Regions from separate parts of the Pseudarthrobacter linnaei genome, predicted to be linked through region 4. Evidence: riboswitches for the same ligand, from Rfam matches in the RefSeq annotation. Region 4 holds a riboswitch; each other region holds the start of a gene.
What was found. A riboswitch is a leader RNA that binds a small molecule or an ion and turns the genes downstream of it on or off. The one in region 4 is predicted to bind S-adenosylmethionine.
Positions count from the first base shown of each region.

Region 1: linked by a shared signal. The riboswitch ahead of ACZYZ3_RS11200 (aminotransferase class V-fold PLP-dependent enzyme) and the one ahead of ACZYZ3_RS07295 (DUF1737 domain-containing protein) in region 4 are both predicted to bind S-adenosylmethionine.
Region 2: linked by a shared signal. The riboswitch ahead of ACZYZ3_RS10755 (bifunctional o-acetylhomoserine/o-acetylserine sulfhydrylase) and the one ahead of ACZYZ3_RS07295 (DUF1737 domain-containing protein) in region 4 are both predicted to bind S-adenosylmethionine.
Region 3: linked by a shared signal. The riboswitch ahead of ACZYZ3_RS19035 (cobalamin-independent methionine synthase II family protein) and the one ahead of ACZYZ3_RS07295 (DUF1737 domain-containing protein) in region 4 are both predicted to bind S-adenosylmethionine.

Region 1 is NZ_JBVAYX010000010.1:60,515-65,714, reverse strand. Features, by position in the region: partial or broken gene ACZYZ3_RS11210 (Nramp family divalent metal transporter) at 1-579, opposite strand, end outside; gene ACZYZ3_RS11205 (class I SAM-dependent methyltransferase) at 912-1,670, opposite strand; gene ACZYZ3_RS11200 (aminotransferase class V-fold PLP-dependent enzyme) at 1,818-3,284, opposite strand; SAM riboswitch class IV at 3,319-3,432, opposite strand; gene hisN (histidinol-phosphatase) at 3,510-4,322, opposite strand; gene rsgA (ribosome small subunit-dependent GTPase A) at 4,443-5,200, opposite strand, start outside.
Region 2 is NZ_JBVAYX010000009.1:113,247-118,446, forward strand. Features, by position in the region: gene ACZYZ3_RS10755 (bifunctional o-acetylhomoserine/o-acetylserine sulfhydrylase) at 1-1,270, opposite strand, end outside; SAM riboswitch class IV at 1,335-1,450, opposite strand; gene ACZYZ3_RS10760 (VOC family protein) at 1,656-2,294, shown strand; gene ACZYZ3_RS10765 (CPBP family intramembrane glutamic endopeptidase) at 2,444-3,226, opposite strand; gene ACZYZ3_RS10770 (histidine phosphatase family protein) at 3,291-3,971, shown strand; gene ACZYZ3_RS10775 (phenylacetate--CoA ligase family protein) at 3,982-5,200, opposite strand, start outside.
Region 3 is NZ_JBVAYX010000038.1:15,678-20,877, reverse strand. Features, by position in the region: gene ACZYZ3_RS19050 (O-acetylhomoserine aminocarboxypropyltransferase/cysteine synthase family protein) at 1-179, shown strand, start outside; gene ACZYZ3_RS19045 (CoA-binding protein) at 176-673, shown strand; gene ACZYZ3_RS19040 (adenylosuccinate synthase) at 849-2,138, opposite strand; SAM riboswitch class I at 2,424-2,530, shown strand; gene ACZYZ3_RS19035 (cobalamin-independent methionine synthase II family protein) at 2,542-3,750, shown strand; gene ACZYZ3_RS19030 (uracil-DNA glycosylase family protein) at 3,922-4,554, shown strand; gene ACZYZ3_RS19025 (DUF3151 domain-containing protein) at 4,694-5,122, opposite strand; gene fbaA (class II fructose-bisphosphate aldolase) at 5,125-5,200, opposite strand, start outside.
Region 4 is NZ_JBVAYX010000005.1:172,604-177,803, forward strand. Features, by position in the region: gene cls (cardiolipin synthase) at 1-1,047, opposite strand, end outside; gene ACZYZ3_RS07290 (aminodeoxychorismate lyase) at 1,141-2,103, shown strand; SAM riboswitch class IV at 2,251-2,365, shown strand; gene ACZYZ3_RS07295 (DUF1737 domain-containing protein) at 2,379-2,681, shown strand; gene ACZYZ3_RS07300 (rhodanese-like domain-containing protein) at 2,678-3,109, shown strand; gene ACZYZ3_RS07305 (O-succinylhomoserine sulfhydrylase) at 3,106-4,314, shown strand; gene ACZYZ3_RS07310 (glutamate--cysteine ligase 2) at 4,333-5,200, opposite strand, start outside.

The DNA.
Region 1 (5,200 bases), on a different contig from region 4:
AGGCATCACCGTGGCGCCGAGCATGCTGGCGGCCAGCAACACGGTGTCCGGACCCTGGAAGCCCGGTATCAGTCCCGCGGCGACACCCGCAGGGTCGGGCGGACTGACAAAGAGGCCCGCCAGGAATCCGATCGTTATGATGCCGAGCAGGAACATGATGATGAACTCGAAAGGCCGCTGCCTGTTCCGGGCCTGCACGGCGAGCAGGGCCATGGAGACCCCGCCGACGATCACGGCACCGAGGGGCAGGGGCAGCCCGAAAAGCAGGTCGAGCGCGATCGCACCACCCACCACCTCGGCAAGGTCGGTGGCGGCGGCCACGAACTCGGCCTGGACCCAGAACGCACGGCGCCAGAACGGCTTGAGCCGCTCGCCGAGGAGCTCGGGAAGACTCTTCCCGGTGACGATCCCGAGCTTGGCGGACTGGTATTGCACCAGTACAGCCATGAGGTTGGCCGCCACCAGGACCCAGACCAAGAGGTAGCCGTACCGGGCGCCGGCCGTGAGGTTTGCCCCAACGTTGCCGGGGTCCACGTAGGCGATCGCGGCGACGAACGCCGGGCCCAGCAGGCCGATCATGGCCCGGCGGCCACCCGGTTTCCGCCGGACGGGTGCTTCCGGCGCCGTAGATTCTTTTCCTGATACTTCCAGTACGGCGGGCTCCCTGGGTAGGTGCGTCGACAACGACGCGGCCGGTTGCGGAAATGGGCGGCGGCACCGGAATTTGCTAACGCCTACAAATAGTTATCGGTTACACCGAAAATACTAGGGGCAGGGTTGCCTGTCCGGGGCCATGCCGGCGTTTCTGACGTGCCGCCCCGCCGGAGTCAGGCCCCGACGGCCCGCCGGAGTCGTGCCGCCCCGCCGGAGTCAGGCCCCGACGGCCCGCCGGAGTCAGGCCCCCGCCGGAGTCAGGCCCGGACGGCCCGCCAGCTCTGCGTCAGGTAAGGGAGCGGGAGGACCTCTCCGGGGTGGTGGCCGAGGTGCTCGTGCAGGTACCAGTCGAGGTTGCCCAGGACCTTGGCCCGGGTCGCCTCATTGGCCGCCAGATAGTAGCTGCGGGACTTCGTCAGCTCCATGATGTCAGCGGTGCACACCGGATCTTCCCAGCGGGTGAGGTGGCTCTGAAGCCCCGTGAATTCCGGGCCGAGGGGCGGTCTGAAATCGGGCTTGTGGACATCGCCGGCATGCATGATGCGCGAGAGGCGGTGCACCCAGGGAACGGAGGTGTCCAGCTGGTTCCAGATCAGCCCCAGCACACCGTGGGGGCGGAGGATCCGTGCGATCTCCGTGCTGGCCACGAGCGGATCGCACCAGTGCCAGGCCTGGGCGACGGTCACGACGTCGAACGCCCCGGCGGGCAGCCCGGTGTGCTCGGCGGTCCCTACGACGGCGGTGACGCCCGGAAGCGTCCGGCGCAGCTGGTCCAGCATGTCGGCGGAAGGGTCCACCGCGACCGTGTGCAGGCCGCGCCCGACCAGCAGTGCCGTGAACTTACCGGTTCCGGCGCCGAGGTCCGCGGTGTCCCCCGCGCCCGCGGGGATCAGCCAGTCAGCCGAGTCGGCAGGGTACCCGGGGCGGACGCGTTCGTAGTGTTCCCCGCCGTCCTGGAAGCTCTGCCCCAGCTCCTGGCGGCGTTCCTGATGCAGCTTGGGTCCGCCGCGTGTCACGTGCGATCTCCTTCGGCAGGTCCGGGTTGGTACCTTTCGAATTTACCGCACGCGGCAGGGCCGTCGCCCCCACCGGACCTCACCGGGACCCCTCCGTGACACCCGGGGGAGCCCCACCGGGACCTCACCGGGACCTCACCGGGGACGTCAGTGCTGGGTGCAGGGCGCCGCGCCGGCGGTGCCGGGCGTGTTGGGGGCCCAATGCGGGTAGGTGCGGGTGTCGTTGGACGGCACCCAGCGTCCGGCATCCACGACGTAGTCCCAGCCGAGGCCGGTGCGGCGCAGCTCCTGGAGGGCGGCCAGCAGCCGCTGGGCGTCTTCCAGCCGGGATCCCAGGCCGAAACTGGCCCGCAGGGAGCCCGAGGGCAGCCCGAGCCGCCGGAGCAGGGGGTGCGCGCAGAAGCGGCCGTCCCGCAGCCCGATGCCGTGTTCGGCCGACAGGTACGCCGCCACGAGGCCCGCGTCGTAGCCTTCCACCGAAAAGTTGACGACGCCGATTGTGCCGGTACCCGCGGCGTTGACAGGCCCGGCGCCTGCCGGAGAGTCGAAGGATGCACTGTCCGGGAAGATCTGGTGGACCGTCACGCCGTCGATCCGGGCGAGGCCCTCGACGAGGAAGGACCGGATCGCGTTTTCGTGCGCGTGCCACTGGTCCACGTCCAGGTCCGCGATCACCTGGGTGGCCCGGGCCAGGGCAGCGGCGCCGAGGACGTTGGGGGAGCCGCCTTCATGCCGGGCGGGGCCGGTGGTCCAGCTGACACTGTCAATCCGGGCGTCCTGCACGGCCCCGCCGCCGGCCAGGTGCGGGGTACCGGCGTCGAGCCAGTCGGGGCGGCCGACCAAAACCCCGGCGCCGAACGGTGCGTAGAGCTTGTGCCCGGAGAAGGCGAGGTAGTCGACGTCGTCCGCGGCGATGTCGATCCGCCGGTGCGGCGCCAGCTGGGCGGCGTCGACGACGATCCGGGCGCCGTAGTCGTGGGCCAGGGCGGCCAGGGCCCGGATCGGCAGGATCTCGCCGGTGACATTGGAGGCGCCGGTCACGGCGAGCAGGCTGACGCCGCCGTGGGCGAGCTCCGCACGGAGCAGTTCCAGGGTGGCGGCGAGCGTGGGGGCGGCGATGACGCTGCGGTGCGGGACGCGCTGCCACGGCAGCAGGTTGGCGTGGTGCTCGATGTCGAGGTAGAGCACCTCGCCGGTGGGCACGCCGCCGGCGGCGGGCAGGCAGCCGGCCAGCAGGTTCAGGGAATCGGTGGTGTTCCGGGTGAAGATCACCGCGTCGTCCGGCCGGCCGCCCACAAACTCCCGGACAATCGTGCGGGCGTTCTCGTAGACCGAAGTGCTGATCTGCGAGGCGTAGCCGGCGCCGCGGTGGACGCTGGCGTAGAACGGCAGGATCTCATTGAGGTAGGCCGAGACGACGGACAGGGCAGGGGCCGAGGCGCCGTAGTCCAGGTTGGCGTAGCGGACGTGGCCGCCCTGGATCAGCGGTGCCTGGATCTCGGCGCCGGTCACCGCGGCCAGCGGGCGGCGGGCCACGGCGAACCGCGCGTCGGGACGGGCCTGGCTGGCGCCGGCTTGGAATTCAGGAGTGGCGGGAATGGTGGCAGTCGTCATGGGACCTCGCTCGAAAAGGACCCCACGCACCGGGGATCCGCGCTTGCCGGGTCCGGACCGGACCGGCCAGGTCGTCACCCGGGGCACCCCGCCGCGAATGGAGGGTTGCCGGCCAGCAAACCGGGGTTTCGCGCTGGCACTCGTGACCTGCATCGAGCGTAGGTCACGCCCGCTGCTGCAGAAAAGACGGGGCAGGAATGTGAAGCGCTTTGTTACGGGACTTCTCTAGAGCAGGTCGTCCAGGCCCGGGTTGAGGCGCTTGAGGACCTCCGAGTGCAGGATGGAGTTGGTGGCCAGGGCGTTGCCGCCGAAGGGGCCGTCCTCGCCTTCGAGGGAGGTGAAGCGCCCGCCGGCCTCCGTGACAATCGGGACCAGCGCGGCCATGTCGTAGAGATTCAGTTCGGGCTCGCAGGCGATGTCGACGGCACCTTCGGCCACGAGGCAGTAGGACCAGAAGTCCCCGTACGCACGGGTGCGCCAGACCTCTTCGGTGAGGCCAAGGAACTCGTCGAGGTTGCCGCGCTGCTTCCAGCCGCCCAGGCTGGAATAGGACAAGGACGCGTCCGAGAGTTCGGAGACGTTGGAGACTTTCAGCCGGGTCGCGGCCGCCAGCGAACGGCCCATGTAGGCTCCGGCGCCCTTGGCGGCCCACCAGCGCTTGCCCAGCGCCGGGGCGCTGACCACGCCGACGACAGGTTCGCCCTCGTCGACGAGGGCGATCAGCGTCGCCCAGACGGGGACGCCGCGGACGAAATTCTTGGTCCCGTCAATCGGGTCGATGATCCAGCGGCGGGAGCCGTGGCCGGAACTGCCGAACTCCTCGCCGAGGACGGCATCGCGGGGACGGGAGCGGGAGAGCTGGCCGCGGATGGCTTCCTCCACCGACTTGTCGGCATCCGTCACCGGCGTCAGGTCCGGCTTCGTCTCAACCCGAAGGTCAAGCGCCTTGAAGCGGCTCATGGTCTGGGAATCTACGGAATCTGCCAGTACATGGGCAAGGCGCAGGTCATCGTTGTAGCTCGAAGCGGGTTGACTCATGGTTCCAAACTACCGCCAAAGCGGGCGGCGGGGCGGGAGGCCACGTGGCTGCGCCGCGGGATGCCGCGGGATACGGCCCGCCGCGCGCTGGCTGACGGCCCGGCCCGCCGCAGTGCCGGGCTACGAGACGGTCCCCAGTTCCTTGACGTCCTGTGCTTCCATCCGCGGGTCGGTCCCCAGCAGGCGGCGGAGTGAGGCGAGCCGGGCGGGCCCGGATTCGCCGGCCCGGCCGGCGGCCACCCAGGCGTCCACCCCGCAGTTGACGGCGCTGGAATCGTGCTTGCAGCCCCGCTCACAGTCGTCGGTGCCGGGCTCGAGGTCGGGGAAGGACCGCAGGATCCGGTCGGGATCCACATGGGCCAGGCCGAAGGAACGGATGCCGGGGGTGTCGATGATCCAGCTGCCCGGAGGCGCATCGTTGACCTTGAGGGCCAGGGCGGAGGAGGAGGTGTGGCGGCCGCGCCCGGTCACGGCGTTCACGCCGCCGGTGGCGCGCTCGGCGCCGGTCAGGGCGTTGACCATGGTGGACTTGCCGACGCCGGAGTGGCCCAGCATGACGGTGACCTTCCCGTCGAGGTGGGCGCGCAACTGGGAGACGGCGTCCTTGTCCAGCCGGGCGGAGAGCCCGTCATCCGAGCGGGCATCGATGCCGGAGGCGGCGGAGTCCGCCGTCTTGGAGATGATCACCGGAAAGGCAAGGTGCTGGTAGTTGGAGAGGAGTTCCGCCGGATCCTTGACGTCGGCCTTGGTGACGAGCAGCAGCGGCTCGATGCCGGCGTCATACGCAGCCACGAGGGCGCGGTCGATGAACCCGGTCCGGGGCTCCGGATTGGCGGCCGCCACCACGATCACCAGGGTGTCGGCGTTGGCGACCACAG
Region 2 (5,200 bases), on a different contig from region 4:
TGTCGTCGATGTGCTCCAGGCCCACGGAGAGCCGGACCAGGCCGGGGTTCACGCCGGCGACGGTCTGCTGTTCGGGGGACAGCTGGCTGTGGGTGGTCGACGCCGGGTGGATGACGAGGGAGCGCACGTCGCCGATGTTGGCCACGTGCGAGTGCAGTTCCAGGGCGTCGACGAAGCGCTTGCCCGACTCGGCTCCCCCCGCGATGTTGAAGGAAACGATGGCGCCAGTCCCCTTCGGGCCATACTTGCGGCCGCGCTCGTACCAGGGGCTGGACGGCAGCCCTGCATAGGCGACGGATTCGACGTCGTCCCTGGCCTCAAGCCAGCCGGCCACCTTGATGGCGTTGGCGACGTGCCGCTCCATCCTCAGGCTCAGGGTCTCGATGCCCTGGGCGATGAGGAAGGCGTTGAACGGGGACACCGCCGAGCCGAGGTCGCGCAGCAGCTGGACGCGCGCCTTGAGGATGTAGGAGAGGTTGGCGCCGAGGGCGCCGTCCTTGCCGAGGTCGCGGGCGTAGACCAGGCCGTTGTAGGTGGGGTCCGGGGTGTTGAAGCCGGGGAAACGCTCCGGGTCCTTGCCGAAGTCGAAGTTGCCGGAATCCACGATCACGCCCGCGATCGCGGCGCCGTGGCCACCAAGGTACTTGGTGGCGGAATGCACCACAATGTCCGCCCCCCACTCGATAGGCCGGATGAGGAAGGGGGTGGAGAGCGTGTTGTCCACTATCAGCGGGATCCCGGCCTCGTGTGCCACCTGCGAGATGCCCTCGATGTCCAGCACGTCCTGGCGGGGGTTGGAGACCACTTCGCCGAAGAACAGCTTGGTGTTGGGCTGCACCGCGTCGCGCCACTGGGCCAGGTTGTCCGGATCCTCGACGAAGGTGACGGAGATGCCGAATTTCTTCAGGGTGTGCGCCAGCAGGTTATACGTGCCGCCATAGAGGCTGGGGCTGGCCACCACATGGTCGCCGGCCTCGGCGACGTTCATGATCGCCAAGGTCTCCGCGGCCATGCCGGAGCTCAGCAGCAGCGCCGCGAGTCCGCCCTCCAGGCTGGCCACCCGCTGTTCGACGGCGTCCTGGGTGGGGTTGCCGATCCGGGTGTAGATGGGAGCCAGTTCGGCAAGGGCGAAGCGGTTAGCGGCGCTTTCGGCGCTGGGGAAGACGAACGACGTCGTCTGGTAGATCGGCAGTGAGCGGGCGCCGGTGGCGCTGTCCGGCTCCTGGCCGGCGTGGATCTGACGGGTTTCAAAGGACCAGGCGCTGGACATTGGGACACTCCTCAAGGGACCGGGCCCAGGCATCCCCCGGGCCCATTGGACCGGGGCTGCACTGGCGCCGCGCTTGCCGTCCGGCGGGTGCCGGTCGGCCAGGTCTTCACCCGGGGCACCCCACCGCGTGACGAGGGTTGCCGGCCAGCAAGCCGGGGCTGTGCGCTGGCACTCATGACCTGCCCCCAGTCTAGGAACCCGTTCCGGCTGTGGATACCTTTGTGACATGAACATGAAGTTGCACGGCCCGCGGGGACAAGAGAGCCCTGCCGTTCGCCGGGGTGACGCGGACCGATACCCGGCGGAGAAACCCCCAAAAGGACATCCCATCATGGTTAGGGCAGCCTAAGCTGAGAGCCGCATCACAAAGTGTCAAGATGAGGGCATGCGCATGGATCACGTCTCTTACGCCTGTGAACAAGATGGCCTAGCTGCCACCACCGAACGAATTGCGTCTGCCCTCGGCGTCGAAGCCGTGAAGGGCGGAGTACACCCCAGATTCGGGACCCGCAACATGATCATCCCGCTCGCGGGACACAAATATGTCGAGGTCGTGGAGGTCCTGAACCACCCCGCGTCCGACAAGGCCCCCTTCGGCCAGGCCGTCCGCGCCCGCTCCGAAGCAGGCGGCGGCTGGATGGGCTGGTGCGTCGAAGTTGACGACCTCGCCCCGTTCGAGGAGCGGCTCGGCCGCGCCGCCGTCAACGGCAACCGCAAGTTCCCGGACGGCCGAGAACTGGTCTGGAAACAGATCGGCATCCTCGGGCTCATCGCCGACCCCCAGGTCCCCTACATGCTCAAATGGGAAGGCGATCCGGACCTCCACCCGTCGAAAGCCTACGAGAGCAACGTCAAGATGTCCGCCCTCACGATCGCCGGCTCGGCAGGGCGTGTCACCGAATGGCTCGGTGTCCCGGTCGAGAAGCCGCTGGAAGACGTGGCCGTGAACTGGCTCGCTCCCCGCGGGACGCCCGGCATCCTCTCCGTCACCTTTGAAACGGCCTCCGGAGCCGTCACCATCTAACGCCCCACACTTCGGCCGCCATCAGCGGGTGCCAATGACGTCACCCACCGATGGCGGCCGATACTTTTTAACGCCGCCCCGGCCCCGGGCTGAGCTGGACGTGCTCCCGGCTTTTAGGGTTGGTGTGTGGTTTTGTGGTGTGCGCGGGGTCATCCGAGGCCGATGGACTTCCCGAACAGGCTGAAGCCGACGAACGCGACGACGTCCAGCACGGCGTGCGCAATCACCAGCGGCATCAGGCGCCGGGTCTTGATGTAGACGAGCGCGAAGATGACGCCCATGATGGCGTTGCCGATGAACGGCCCGAAGCCCTGGTAGAGGTGGTAACTGCCGCGCAGCATCGAACTGGCTAAGATCGCCAGCGGCAGGCTCCAGCCGAGCTTAGGGAGCCGGTCCAGCAGGTAACCCACCACGATCACTTCCTCCACTATCCCGTGCCGGATCGCGGAGAGGACCAGCACCGGGACCGTCCACCAGTAGGAATCCAGCGCGCTGGGGATGATCGCCGTCGTGATGCCCAGCGCCCGGCCCGCGGCGTACAGGCCCAGGGACGGGATGCCGATCAGCGCCGCCAGCCCGAACCCCTGCAGCAGGTCCCGGCCGGGGCGGGCGAAATTGAGGCCCAGTTTCTGGAACGCCGTGACGCCGCGGCTGCCGCCTCCGGACAGGCTTGACGTCCGGTGGTCGGTGAGGAAATAGAGCGCCAGGACCACCGGCACCAGAGCGAAGAAGATGTCCAGCAGCTGGTAGGTGAGATCGAAGTATTCGCGGTTGCTTTGCGACCGGTTCAGGGTGGAGGTGCCCTCCGCCAGCGGCGCCCGGGTCATCTTGTCCAGCAACTGGACGACCGAGTACACAGCGGACTGCCCCAGGGACAGGCCCAGGACGATCCAGACTTCTAAGCGCAGACGGCGGCGGGAGGGAACGAGCATGTTCCTATCTTGCCCGGTCTTGGCTTGCCCGGTCTTGCCCGGCTTGCCGCCTATGCTGGGGTTTATGAGTGCGCCCGGGAAAATCATCATGATCCGGCACGGCCAGTCCGCGGCCAACGCCGACACCTCGATCTACAACCGGGTGCCCGATTACCGGATTCCGTTGACCGACCTCGGCGTGGAACAGGCCCGGGCCGCCGGCGAGCAGGTCCGGCGGTTGCTCGACGGCCGCCCGGTGTGCGTGTACGTCTCCCCCTACCTGCGGGCCTACCAGACCCTGGAGGCGCTCAACCTCGGTGCGCTGGTGGAGCGGGTGATCGAGGAGCCGCGGCTCCGTGAGCAGGACTGGGCCAACTTCCAGATCGCCGGTGAGATCGAGGACCAGAAGGAACTCCGTAACGCCTACGGCCACTTCTTCTACCGCTTCCGCGAAGGCGAGTCCGGCTCGGATGTCTATGACCGGATCTCCTCCTTTATGGAGACCCTGTACCGGCACTGGTCCAGGCCCGGATACGCCCCCAACGCACTGTTTGTCACCCATGGGCTCACCATGCGGCTGTTCTGCATGCGATGGTTCCACTGGTCCGTGGAGTACTTCGAGTCGCTCAACAACCCGGACAACGCCGAGGTCCGCACCCTGTACCGCACCGGGGAGGGCAAGTACGAGCTGGACAAGCCGTTCAGCCAGTGGGAGGCCCGGCGCATCGATGAGACGGTGCTGGACGCCCCGCCGATGTTCTTCTAGCAGCCGCGGCTCATTCCGGGACCCGGGCGATCACCTGCCGGAACTTCCCGCTCAGGCCGCTTTGTTCCGGCGGTTCTTCCGCGCGGACGACGTCGACATTCCCCAGTTCCAACCCGGCAAGGTACTCCAGCAGCCTGCCGGACGCCGCATGCCACACCGCCGCGGCATCGGCACCGGGTTCCGGTTCGAGCCGGAGCCGGAGGGTCGCCGGACCTGTCTGGACAAGCTGGCCGCGGTGCAGTCCTGGCGTTTCGTTGACCACCGATCCGATGGCGAGCGGCAGGACCCGGACCGTGGTGCCGTCGGCGCCCAGCAGCCGCAGGACATCGTCACGGCGGCCCGCGACCCGGATGGCCGGCAGCGGGCTGCCGCACCCGCACGGGCCGGTCTTCGCCAGCACCGAGTCGCCGAGGTCGTAGCGGATGATCGGCTGCACGCGGTTGGCGAGGTTGGTGAGCAGCGCGGTGTGGGACGGCTCCCCCGGCGGTGTGGGTGAGTAGTCGGCCCCGACCGGTTCCAGGATGGCCCAGTCACTGTTGACGTGCAGCCAGCCGCGGGCGCAGTCGAATGCCAGCGGGGTGAACTCGGAGGCCGCGTAGGCATCGTGGACGGCAGCGCCGAACGCCTCCGCGATGCGGGCCCGCACGTCCGGGCCGCAGGATTCGCCGGCGAGCTCCACCACTACCGGTTTCAGGTGGAGCCGGCCGGCCACCTGCTCCTCGGCGAGCAGCGCGAGGGCACTCGGGTAGCCGGTGACGGCCGAGGGGTCGTAGTCGTTCAGGGCTGCCACGAGCCGCGCCAGCGGCTGCTGCACCGGGAACGCCCGGAACGCCCGCCGCCGCCACCCGCTGCGCCGGCGCTGCCATTGCACCCAGCCCGCCCCGGCGTAGTGTCCGCCCGTGCCCACCACAGCCGCCCAGCGCAGCCCGCGGCGGGCCATCGCCAGCAGCTCGGCCGGAGACAGCCAGGCCAGGTCGACGCGGAGGATAAAGGACTGGGAGACCGCCAGGGAACGCGGGTCGTGCACGAAGATCCCGGGGTGCCCGGTGGTGCCCGACGTGGTGCAGACGAAATACCGGCCCAGGAACGGCGTTCCGACCAGGGACGGATCGGCGATGAACGCCTCGACCCCGGCGCGGGTAACGGCGGGGTCGGTGACCCAGTCGTCGAAGTTGGCCATCAGCTCCTGTTTGGTGACCGGGGGCAGCTGCGCCAGGATGACGCCGCCG
Region 3 (5,200 bases), on a different contig from region 4:
AAGACATCGAGGACATCCTCTGGGACCTGGACCAGGCCCTGGACACGGCGTCTGAGGTAGCAGCCTCGGATGCGTCCGCCCGCGGCTTAGACACACCGCCTCGTTCCTCGGCGGCGCGATGCGCCGCTTCCGCGGACACATCAGAGGCCGACACCTGCACGATCGGAGCACTGTCATGAGCAGCGAAGAAACCCGTACCTGGGCCGGGCCGTCCGCACCGGAGCGGCTGAACCTGCTGCGGCAGGCGAAATCGATCGCGATTGTGGGCGCCTCGGACAAGCCGTCCCGGGCGAGCTACTTTGTGGCAACCTATCTGCAGTCCTCCACGCGCTACAAGGTGTACTTCGTGAACCCGGTGGTCAAACAGATCCTGGGCGAGCCGACGTACGCCTCACTGGCGGACCTGCCGGAGAGTCCGGACATCGTGGACGTGTTCCGCAAGCACGATGACCTGCCGGGTGTCCTGGACGAGGCCATCGCCGCCGGCGCCAAGACGCTCTGGCTGCAGCTCGGCTCCTGGCACGAGGACGTCGCGAAGGAAGCGGAAGCTGCCGGGCTCGACGTCGTGATGGACCGCTGCGTGAAGATTGAGCATGCCCGGTTCCACGGCGGCCTGCACCTGGCCGGCTTCGACACCGGGGTCATTTCCTCCAAGCGGCAGGTCCTGGCCTAACGCCTCCCGCGGGTTCGGCTACCGAACTCGCGGCAAACGTGCGGGCTCGCCGTAACGAAACGGCGAGCCCGCACCTTACCCGCGACCCGGATGGACTGCGGCGGGACGGCTTAACGACGGCGGCGGGTCACCTTTTCAGGTGACCCGCCGCCGTCGTGCGTCAGCTTCTGATGCGTCAGTCGTTGATCAAATCGTTGATCACGATGGTCTGGTCGCGGTCCGGGCCGACGCCGATCGCGGAGAAGCGCGTGCCGGAGAGCTTCTCGAGGGCCAGCACGTAGTTCTTGGCGTTCTCGGGGAGGTCCTCCAGGGTGCGGGCGCCGGTGATGTCCTCGGTCCAGCCTTCGAAGTACTCAAAGATCGGCTTGGCGTGGTGGAACTCGGTCTGCGTCATCGGCATCTCATCGTGCCGGACACCGTCGACGTCGTAGGCCACGCAGACCGGGATCTGCTCTATGCCCGTGAGCACGTCCAGCTTGGTGACGAAGTAGTCCGTGAACCCGTTGACGCGCGAGGCGTGGCGCGCCAGCACGGCGTCGTACCAGCCGCAGCGGCGCGGCCGGCCGGTGTTGACACCGAACTCCCCGCCCGTCTTCTGCAGGTACATGCCCATCTCGTCGAACAGCTCCGTGGGGAAGGGGCCTGCGCCCACCCGGGTGGTGTACGCCTTGATGATGCCGATGGAGCGCGAGATGCGGGTGGGGCCGATACCCGAGCCCACGGAGGCGCCGCCGGCCGTCGGGTTCGAGGAGGTCACGAAGGGGTAGGTGCCGTGGTCGACGTCCAGGAAGGTGGCCTGGCCGCCCTCCATGAGGACCACCTTGCCCTCGTCCAGGGCGGTGTTCAGGACATAGGTGCTGTCGATGACCAGCGGGCGGAGCCGCTCGGCGAAGGACAGGAAGTACTCCACGATCTCATCCACCTCGATGTCGCGGCGGTTGTAGACCTTGACCAGAAGCTCGTTCTTCTGCCGCAGCGACCCTTCGACCTTCTGGCGCAGGATCGAGGCGTCAAAGACGTCCTGGACGCGGATGCCGAGGCGGGCCACCTTGTCCATGTAAGCCGGGCCGATGCCGCGGCCGGTGGTGCCGATGGCGCGGGAGCCGAGGAAACGCTCGGTGACCTTGTCCAGGACCTGGTGGTAGGGCGCCACGAGGTGGGCGTTGGCGGAGACACGCAGCTTGGAGGTGTCGGCGCCGCGGGCTTCGAGTCCGTCGATCTCCTGGAACAGCGCCTCGAGGTTCACCACGCAGCCGTTACCGATGATCGGAACCGCGTTGGGGCTCAGGATGCCGGCCGGAAGGAGCTTGAGCTCATACTTCTCACCGCCTACGACGACGGTGTGCCCGGCATTGTTGCCGCCGTTGGGCTTGACGACGTAGTCGACTCGGCCACCAAGCAGGTCAGTGGCCTTACCTTTGCCTTCGTCGCCCCATTGGGCTCCGACGATCACGATTGCTGGCATGGGATCCTCCCCCATTCGTTCGGGCCGAAGTCCGCGTGACTCACCTGGGTGGTCACCGGAGCTCAGCGCCGTTCATGAGAATGCCCCGAATCTACCGCTGTGCTCTTACCATCAACGCCAGAGTCCGGGGCTCTTACCACCCAAGTTTAGCCGATCACGGTCGCGGCAGTTCATTTGACCATCCAATGGACTTCCCGCCGGCCGCTGCCCGCGGCCCGGCGTCCAGCCCGCGGAACTTCGGCGCACGCACTTGCGCCGGCAGGCCGGGTGGAATTAAGTGAGAGCTGACCATCCCGAGCGGCCGAGGGACCTGGACCATTGACGCCGCAGCAACCCTGTCCCGGCCACGGCCTTGTGGCGGCAAAGGGTGCTACCGCCAGGACCGATGGAAAGGAAGCGCCCCATGCGCCAGAACACCGACCATATCCGCGCCACGCACGCCGGATCCCTGCCCCGCACCCCCGAGCTCATCGCCGCGAACGAGGCCAAGGAAGCAGACGGCGTCACCCCCGAGTTCCTGGATCTGCTGGAAACCTCCGTGGTGGACATCGTCCAGCACCAGAAAAACCTCGGCATCGACATCCCCAACGACGGCGAATACGGGCATACGATGTCCGGCCCGGTGGACTACGGCGCATGGTGGAACTACTCCTTCAGCCGGCTCGGCGGCCTTGAGCCGACGGACGTCGACCGCTGGGCTGACGCCGCGGTGCACCGCTCCACGCCGGGCCACATCGTGCTGACCTCCTTCCCGGACCGGCGCGACCGGCAGAAGTTCAATGAGGCCTACAACGATCCGTTCTCCGGGATCCTGGCCCACCGCAAGAGTGTCACGCAGCCAAAGATTGCCGGCCCGCTGAGCTACACCGGGCAGGCCCTCGTGGGCTCGGATATCGCCAACCTCAAAACCGGCTTGGCCGCCGCCGGACTGGCCGAGGGCTTCGTCGCTTCCCTCTCCCCCGGCTCCTGCGCCCGCGTCGCCAACGAGTACTACAAGACCGATGAGGAACTCCTCTACGCCTGCGCGGACGCCATGCGCGAGGAGTACAAGGCCATCGTCGACGCCGGACTCACGGTCCAGCTCGACGATCCGTCGCTGGCCGAAAGCTGGGACCAGATCAACCCGGAACCGGCTCTGGCGGATTATCTCAAATTCATCCAGCTCAGGGTTGAAGCCACCAATTGGGCCCTGCGCGGCCTCCCCCAGGAGCAGATCCGTCTGCACGTCTGCTGGGGTTCCTGGCACGGCCCGCACACCACGGACATCCCCTTCGCGGACATCCTCGGCTCCGTACTGCAGGTCAATGCCGGCGGCTACTCCTTCGAGGCCGCCAATGTCCGCCACGAGCACGAGTGGCGCGTCTGGGAGGACACCCAGCTCCCCGACGGAAAAGTGATCATCCCCGGCGTCGTCTCCCACGCCACCAACGTCGTCGAGCACCCGGACCTGGTGGCGGACCGGATCGTACGCTTTGCCCAGCTGGTGGGCCGGGAAAATGTGATTGCTTCCACAGACTGCGGTCTCGGCGGACGGGTGCACCCGCAAATCGCCTTTGCCAAGCTGGAATCCCTGGGGGAAGGCGCCCGCCGGGCCACCGCGCGGCTCTGGTGACCGGGTCTGGGCAGAAACGTCATTTCGCAGGGCTTGATAGACTAATAAGGATCGACCAGGAATCGGTCCACACCACATTTTCAAACCACACCGTACTTGTCATGCCCCGGTACCCGGCATGCCGCGTACGGTCTGGCAGCTTTACCAATCCCGCAGGAGACTCAGCAATATATGACAGCCTTGGCCACTGAAAATTCACGCGAACAGCTTCTGAGCCGCCGCTACGAACCTAGCGTTGCAGCAGTCAACGAACTGTGCGACACGCTGCAGGCAACCAAAGCTGGCATGAACGTCCCGTACGTGGACCCGCTGCACGACGTCGACGAATGCCGGATCATCAGCCTCTTCTCCAACATCGGAACCGAGGACGAGTCGGGTTTCATCACCGCCGGTGACGAGGAAGCTGCCACCCGCCTGCTCGGCGTCCAGTGGAAGCTCGGCCTGCGGCCCGAGTACGTCATGCCCTGGAACGTCCACCCCTGGTACGTGCCAGGCGAGCCCAACGGCAAGTTCACGCCGGACCAGATTTCCGCAGGCCTGAAGCCTCTGCTGAAATTCCTCGCCGTCGTACCCCGCGCCTCAGTGATTGTGGCGCACGGCACCGAAGCCAACCGCCTCGCGAACCTGCTCCTCAAGACCGAGGTGCCCATGATCTGGCGCCGCGGCCTCAAGACCTACAAGGTCCGCTCGCTCAGCGGCCGCGCCTTCGCCGGCACGCCGGCCCGCCAGGAGCAGTACCTTGAAGAGATGGGCGCCGTCTACGCGGACGCCATGGCCCGCACCGGTCTGGCCAAGCCCAGCTAGTTCTCCGAAACGACAACGGCGGGCGCCCACCCAACTGGTGGACGCCCGCCGTCGGACTTTAACAAACAACGCGGGGTCACTTCCCGCCCATCCCGGTGTGCGGAATGGGCCGTAAGTGACCCCGCGTTGTTGTTGGCGGTTAGCGCTTTTCGGCTTCGATGGCTGCCTTGGCGGCGGGGTCCGAGTCCTTGAGGAACTTCTCGATCCGCTCCAGTTCCTCGGCCTCGCCGATCGCAGCGGACGCCCGGCCCAGGGAATACAGGGCCCGGAGGAAGCCGCGGTTCGGTTCGTGTTCCCACGGGATGGGCCCGACGCCGCGCCAGCCGTTGCGGCGCAGCGAATCCAGGCCGCGGTGGTAGCCGACACGGGAGTAGGCGTAGGAATCGATGGTCCGGCCCTCGCTCCACGCTTCCTCGGCCAGCACGGCCCACAGCAGCGAGGACGTCGGGTGCTTTTCCACCAGGTCCAGGGCTTCCTGGCCCGCGTCCAGCGCCGCGTAGACCTCGGTTTCGGCGGGCAGGAGCGTGGGCTCGGGACCCATCAGGTTCCGGCGGAAATCCTCCGACATGCCTAGAACGTCCTGCCGGTGGAGCCGAGCTGCTGGGCAGCCTCGACCACGCGGGCCGCGAGGCCGGCCTCGGCGGAG
Region 4 (5,200 bases):
GACGAAGTAGGGGCTGCAGATCGAGATCTTGCGCTGCGCGGAGTAGATCAGCGTGTTGAAGAGCCGCAGGTTGTTTTCGGTGATGAAGCCGGGGCCGCTGGGCACCACCTGGGCCGTGACGTGCCCGGCGTGCAGTTCGGGCCGGTGCGCGAGCTGGTCCTCGAGGGATTCGTCGGTTTCACTGAGCCAGTCGGTGGCGAAGACGACGTTGAGGGTGGTGACGATCGGCCCGCGCAGGGACGCCATCAGCTCGACCCATTCGCGGCCCATCTTGCGGTGCCGCGGGTTGTTGTAGGAGGGCTCGATCAGGTTCTGCGACCCGGTGAACGCGATCTCACCGTCGACCACCATGATCTTGCGGTGGTTGCGCAGGTCCGGCCGGCGCCATTGCCCCTGCAGCGGGTTCAGCGGCAGCATGGGCCGCCAGCGGATCTTGCTGGCCTTGAGCCGGGCGATCAAACGGCTGTAGCCCTTGATGCGCAGGGTCCCCAGGTGGTCGAACAGGAGGCGGACTTTTACGCCGCGGTCGGCGGCCTCCTCCATTGCGGTCAACAGCTCGTCCGTGACATGGTCCGAGCTCAAAATGTAGAACTCCGCGTTGACGAATTCCTTGGCCTCCCGGACGGCGGCCGCCATCGCCTTGATCGAGGTCGGGTAGCCGGGCAGGAGCTCCACCCGGTTGCCGTCCACCATCGGCAGCGAGCCCAGAGTCTTGTTCAGTTCCGCCGCGGAGGAGACCCATTCCGGGCCCTCGTAGCGGCTTTCCAGCATCGCCAGGTCGGAGGCGCCGGCGCGTACCCGGGTGCTCACGGCGTCCTGCTGTGCCCGGCGCTTGCGGGAGAGCCGGAAATTGCCGAAGAGCAGGAAGAGGACCAGGCCCACGGCCGGGACGAAGAAGATGATCAGCAGCCAGGCCATGGCCGTGGTGGGGCGCCGGTTTCCGGGGATGATGCCGAGTGCCAGCACCCGGATGGCGAGGTCAACGACGGTGAGGATCAGGATCACCCAGGAGGGCAGGGATTCCGCCAGGGAAAATGGCCACAACACAGACGAACCCCTCAAGCTCCAGACCCGCGGAACAGTTCCGGAACGGGCAACCGTCAAATCCTATCCCGCAGCCCGCCGCACTAAGCTGAAGCCATGACTTCTCCTGCTGCCGTCCCCGCCCCCGTCCCGGTGCTGGTGTTCCTGGATCCCGCGTTCGACGGCGGTCGGCTGGCCGACGCCACGAGGCCGCAGCTGATGGCGACGGACCAGGGCGCCACCCGCGGCGACGGTGTTTTCGAGTCGCTGCTGGCCGTGGGCGGGCAGCCCCGCAAGCTCCAGGCGCACCTGGACCGGCTGGCCGGGTCCGCCCGGCTGCTGGAGCTGGACATCCCGGCCGAGGACGCCTGGCGCCGGGCCATCACGACGGCGACCAGCGAATACCGGCGCCGGCACGTGCCGGCCGCCGCAAGTGTCGGGGACGACGAACTCGTGGTCAAGCTCCTCGTAACCCGCGGCGTCGAAGGTGCGCCCGGGCCCACCTGCTGGGTCCAGGCCTCCGCCCCCGGGCCCGCCGGGAGGCGCCAGCGCGACACCGGGATCGACGTCATTCTGCTGGACCGCGGCTACGACAGCGACATCGGGGAACGGGCCCCGTGGCTGCTCCTGGGCGCCAAGACCCTGTCCTACGCCGTCAACATGGCCGCGCTTCGCTACGCCCGCGCCCAGGGCGCGGACGACGTCATCTTCACCTCCGCGGACGGCCAGGTCCTGGAGGGTCCGACGTCGACCGTGCTGCTCGCCCACCTGGAGACCACCGACGACGGCGCCGGCGGGGTCCGCACCGTCCGGCGGCTCATCACGCCCCAGCTCGACAGCGGGATCCTGCCCGGCACCTCGCAGGGCGCCTTGTTCACCGCGGCCAAGGCCGCGGGCTGGGAGCTGGGCTACGGCCCGCTGGAGCCCCGCGACCTGTACGACGCCGATGCCGTGTGGCTAATCTCCAGCATCCGGCTGCTGGCGCCCGTCAACCACATCGACGGCAAGGAAATCGGCACGCCGGAGCTGCGCCGGCAGCTCACGGCGGAGCTCAACGCGCTGTACGCCACGATCGAGTAGCCCGTTACCGAAACAACGCGGGGTCAGCTAGCGCCCATCCGGGGCGCCGGGATGGGCCGTAGCTGACCCCGCGTTGCTTGAAGGACCGTTACTTAACATGACGGCCGCGGCGGTGCTGCCGGCGTTGCAGGTGTTACGTTTTTGGTGAGTAATGAGAACCGGCGCCAAGCCCTGACTGGCCGGTCGGCAACCCTCCCTTTCGCGGCGGGGTGCCTCAGGTGAATACTCGGCAATCGACCCATTCGAGCTGCAAGCGTGAAAGAAGGAGATCCGTCGTGCCTGACGCTTCCGCCCCCGCTGTCCCCGCAACAGCACCCGCCCCCGCAGTCCACGGTGCCGCCGGGGAGAAACTGGCATACCGCCTGTTCACGGGCCCCGATGACCGCGCCTTCTGCGAGCGCGTCTCGGCCGCCCTCGCCGAGGGCTATGTGCTGCACGGCGGCCCGGCCGCCACGTCCAACGGCGGCCGCGTCATCGTGGCGCAGGCCGTGGTGCTGCCGGCCGCGGTCGCCAGCGCCGACGCCGCCGTCGCCAATGCCGTGGATGATCTCGAGTTCGACGGCGGGGGCCACGCGTGAGCTACGCCGGGGACCTCAGCCCGCAGGAGGCCTGGGCCAAGCTGGAGGACGGCGCCATTCTGGTGGACGTCCGTACCGAGGGCGAATGGGCTCACATCGGCATCCCGGACACCGCGGCCGCGGGCATCAAGCGCAATGACCCGCTCTTCATCCAGTGGAACCTGGCCGGCGGCATCCCCAATGCGCGCTTCATAGAACAGCTAACGCTGCAGCTGAAACAACAGGCGCCCGGCGGCAGCACCGAACTGGTCTTCCTGTGCCGTTCGGGCGCCCGGTCCGTGGCCGCGGCGACGGCGGCGACGGAGGCCGGGTTCATGTCCTACAACGTCCTTGAGGGCTTCGAGGGCGAGCCGGACCGCCACGGCGAACGCACCGTCAACGGCTGGAAGAACCGCGGCCTGCCCACCACCTCGGAAAGCACTAAGTGACCTTCAACCCTGACGCCGCCGGCTGGAGCGCCGACACCCAGGCCGTCCGCGGCGGACTCGACCGCACCGCCTTCCAGGAAACGTCCGAACCGGTCTTCCTGAACTCCGGCTTCGTGTACGAATCCGCGGCCGCCGCGGAGCGCGCCTTCACCGGCGAGGACGAGCGCTTCGTCTACTCCCGCTACGGCAACCCCTCGGTGGCCACCTTCCAGGAACGGCTCCGGCTGCTCGAGGGCACCGAGGCATGCTTCGCCACCGCCTCGGGCATGTCCGCGGTCTTCACCGCCCTCGGCGCCCTGCTGGCCGCCGGCGACCGGGTGGTCGCGGCCCGTTCGCTGTTCGGATCCTGCTTCGTGATCCTCAACGAAATTCTTCCCCGCTGGGGCGTCGAGACGGTCTTTGTGGACGGCCCGGACCTGGAGCAGTGGCGGTCCGCGCTGTCCGAACCGACCACGGCCGTCTTCTTCGAGTCGCCGTCGAACCCAATGCAGGAAATTGTGGATATCGCCGCCGTGAGCGACCTGGCGCACGCCGCCGGGGCGACGGTCGTCGTCGACAATGTCTTTGCCACCCCCCTGCTGCAGCGCTGCGGGGAGCTCGGCGCGGACGTGGTCGTGTATTCGGGGACCAAACACATCGACGGCCAGGGCCGGGTGCTCGGCGGCGCGATCCTGGGCACCAAGGAGTTCATCGAGGGTCCCGTCAAGCAGCTCATGCGCCACACCGGCCCGGCGCTCTCCGCGTTCAACGCCTGGGTGCTGACCAAGGGGCTGGAGACCATGGCCCTGCGCGTGAACCATTCCTCCGCCTCCGCGCTGCAGCTTGCCGAATGGCTGGAGGAGCAGCCCGCGGTCAGCTGGGTCAGGTACCCGCTGCTGCCGTCCCACCCGCAGTACGAACTGGCCGCCCGGCAAATGAAGGCCGGCGGCACCGTGCTGACCTTCGAGCTCTCCCCGTCCGCCGGGCGTTCAGCGAGAGAGGCTGCGTTCGCGCTGCTCGACGCGCTGCGGATCATCGATATCTCGAACAACCTGGGCGATTCGAAGTCGCTCATCACCCACCCCGCCACCACAACGCACCGCGCCATGGGGCCCGGAGGCCGGGCGGCGATCGGGCTTAGTGACGGGGTGGTGCGCCTCTCCGTGGGCCTCGAGGACCTCGAGGACCTGACCCGCGACCTCGGCCAGGGGCTCAAGCAGGTTTAGGGCTGTTACGGTCCGCGGTCAGGGTCGGCCGCGGCGGACCCTGCCCAGGGATGAGCCCTGGGCCGCCGGGTCCCCGGTTATGGTTCCCTGCATGGTCACGTCGACGGCCCGTTCGACGACGGCGGCCAGCCCGCCTGCGGGAAACGGCTCCCGCTGCAGCTGCGACCCTGTGCCCTCCGCCAGGATTCGGCCGACGCCCGCCCGCACCAGGTCCAGCTCACCCTGCTCCTCCAGCACGGGGGCCACAAAGTCCACCAGCGCGTGGACCACCTCCGCGGCGGGGGCCGGGGTGAAGGTTCCGAAGTCCAGCAACTGCCCGCCGAGTCCGCAGTTGCTGGCCTGCCACGCAGCCATCCGCAGCAGCAGCGTCGGCACCGGGGCGGGATCGACGCCGTCGTTCCATTCCCGGGACGCCGACTCGACGAGCGCGCGCACAAGCACGGCGATCAGCGCCGCGTCCTCGGCGCGCAGGCAGACATCGGCGACCCGGATCTCCACGGTGGGATGCTGCCGGCACAGCCGCGCGTCGAAGTAGATCATCCCTTCGTCCATCAGGACGCCGCTTTCGATCAGCCGCGTCACCACCCGCCGGTAGACCGGCAGGCTGCCGAAGATCATCGTGGGGCCGGAGCCCGGCCACCGGTTCCAGGCCTGCGTGCGGTAGCTTTCGAACCCGGTCTCCGCGCCGTTCCAGTAGGGCGAGTTCGCGCTGAGCGCGATCAGCACGGCGAGCTTGTCGCGGATCCGGTCCATCACCGCCACGCCTTCCTCCGGAGACTCCACGAAGGTATGGACGTGCAGGCCGCAGGTCAGCTGGTTCCGGACCGTGAGTCCGAAGCGTTCCTGCATGGTCAGATAGCGCTGATTCGGCGTCAGGTGGGTGGCG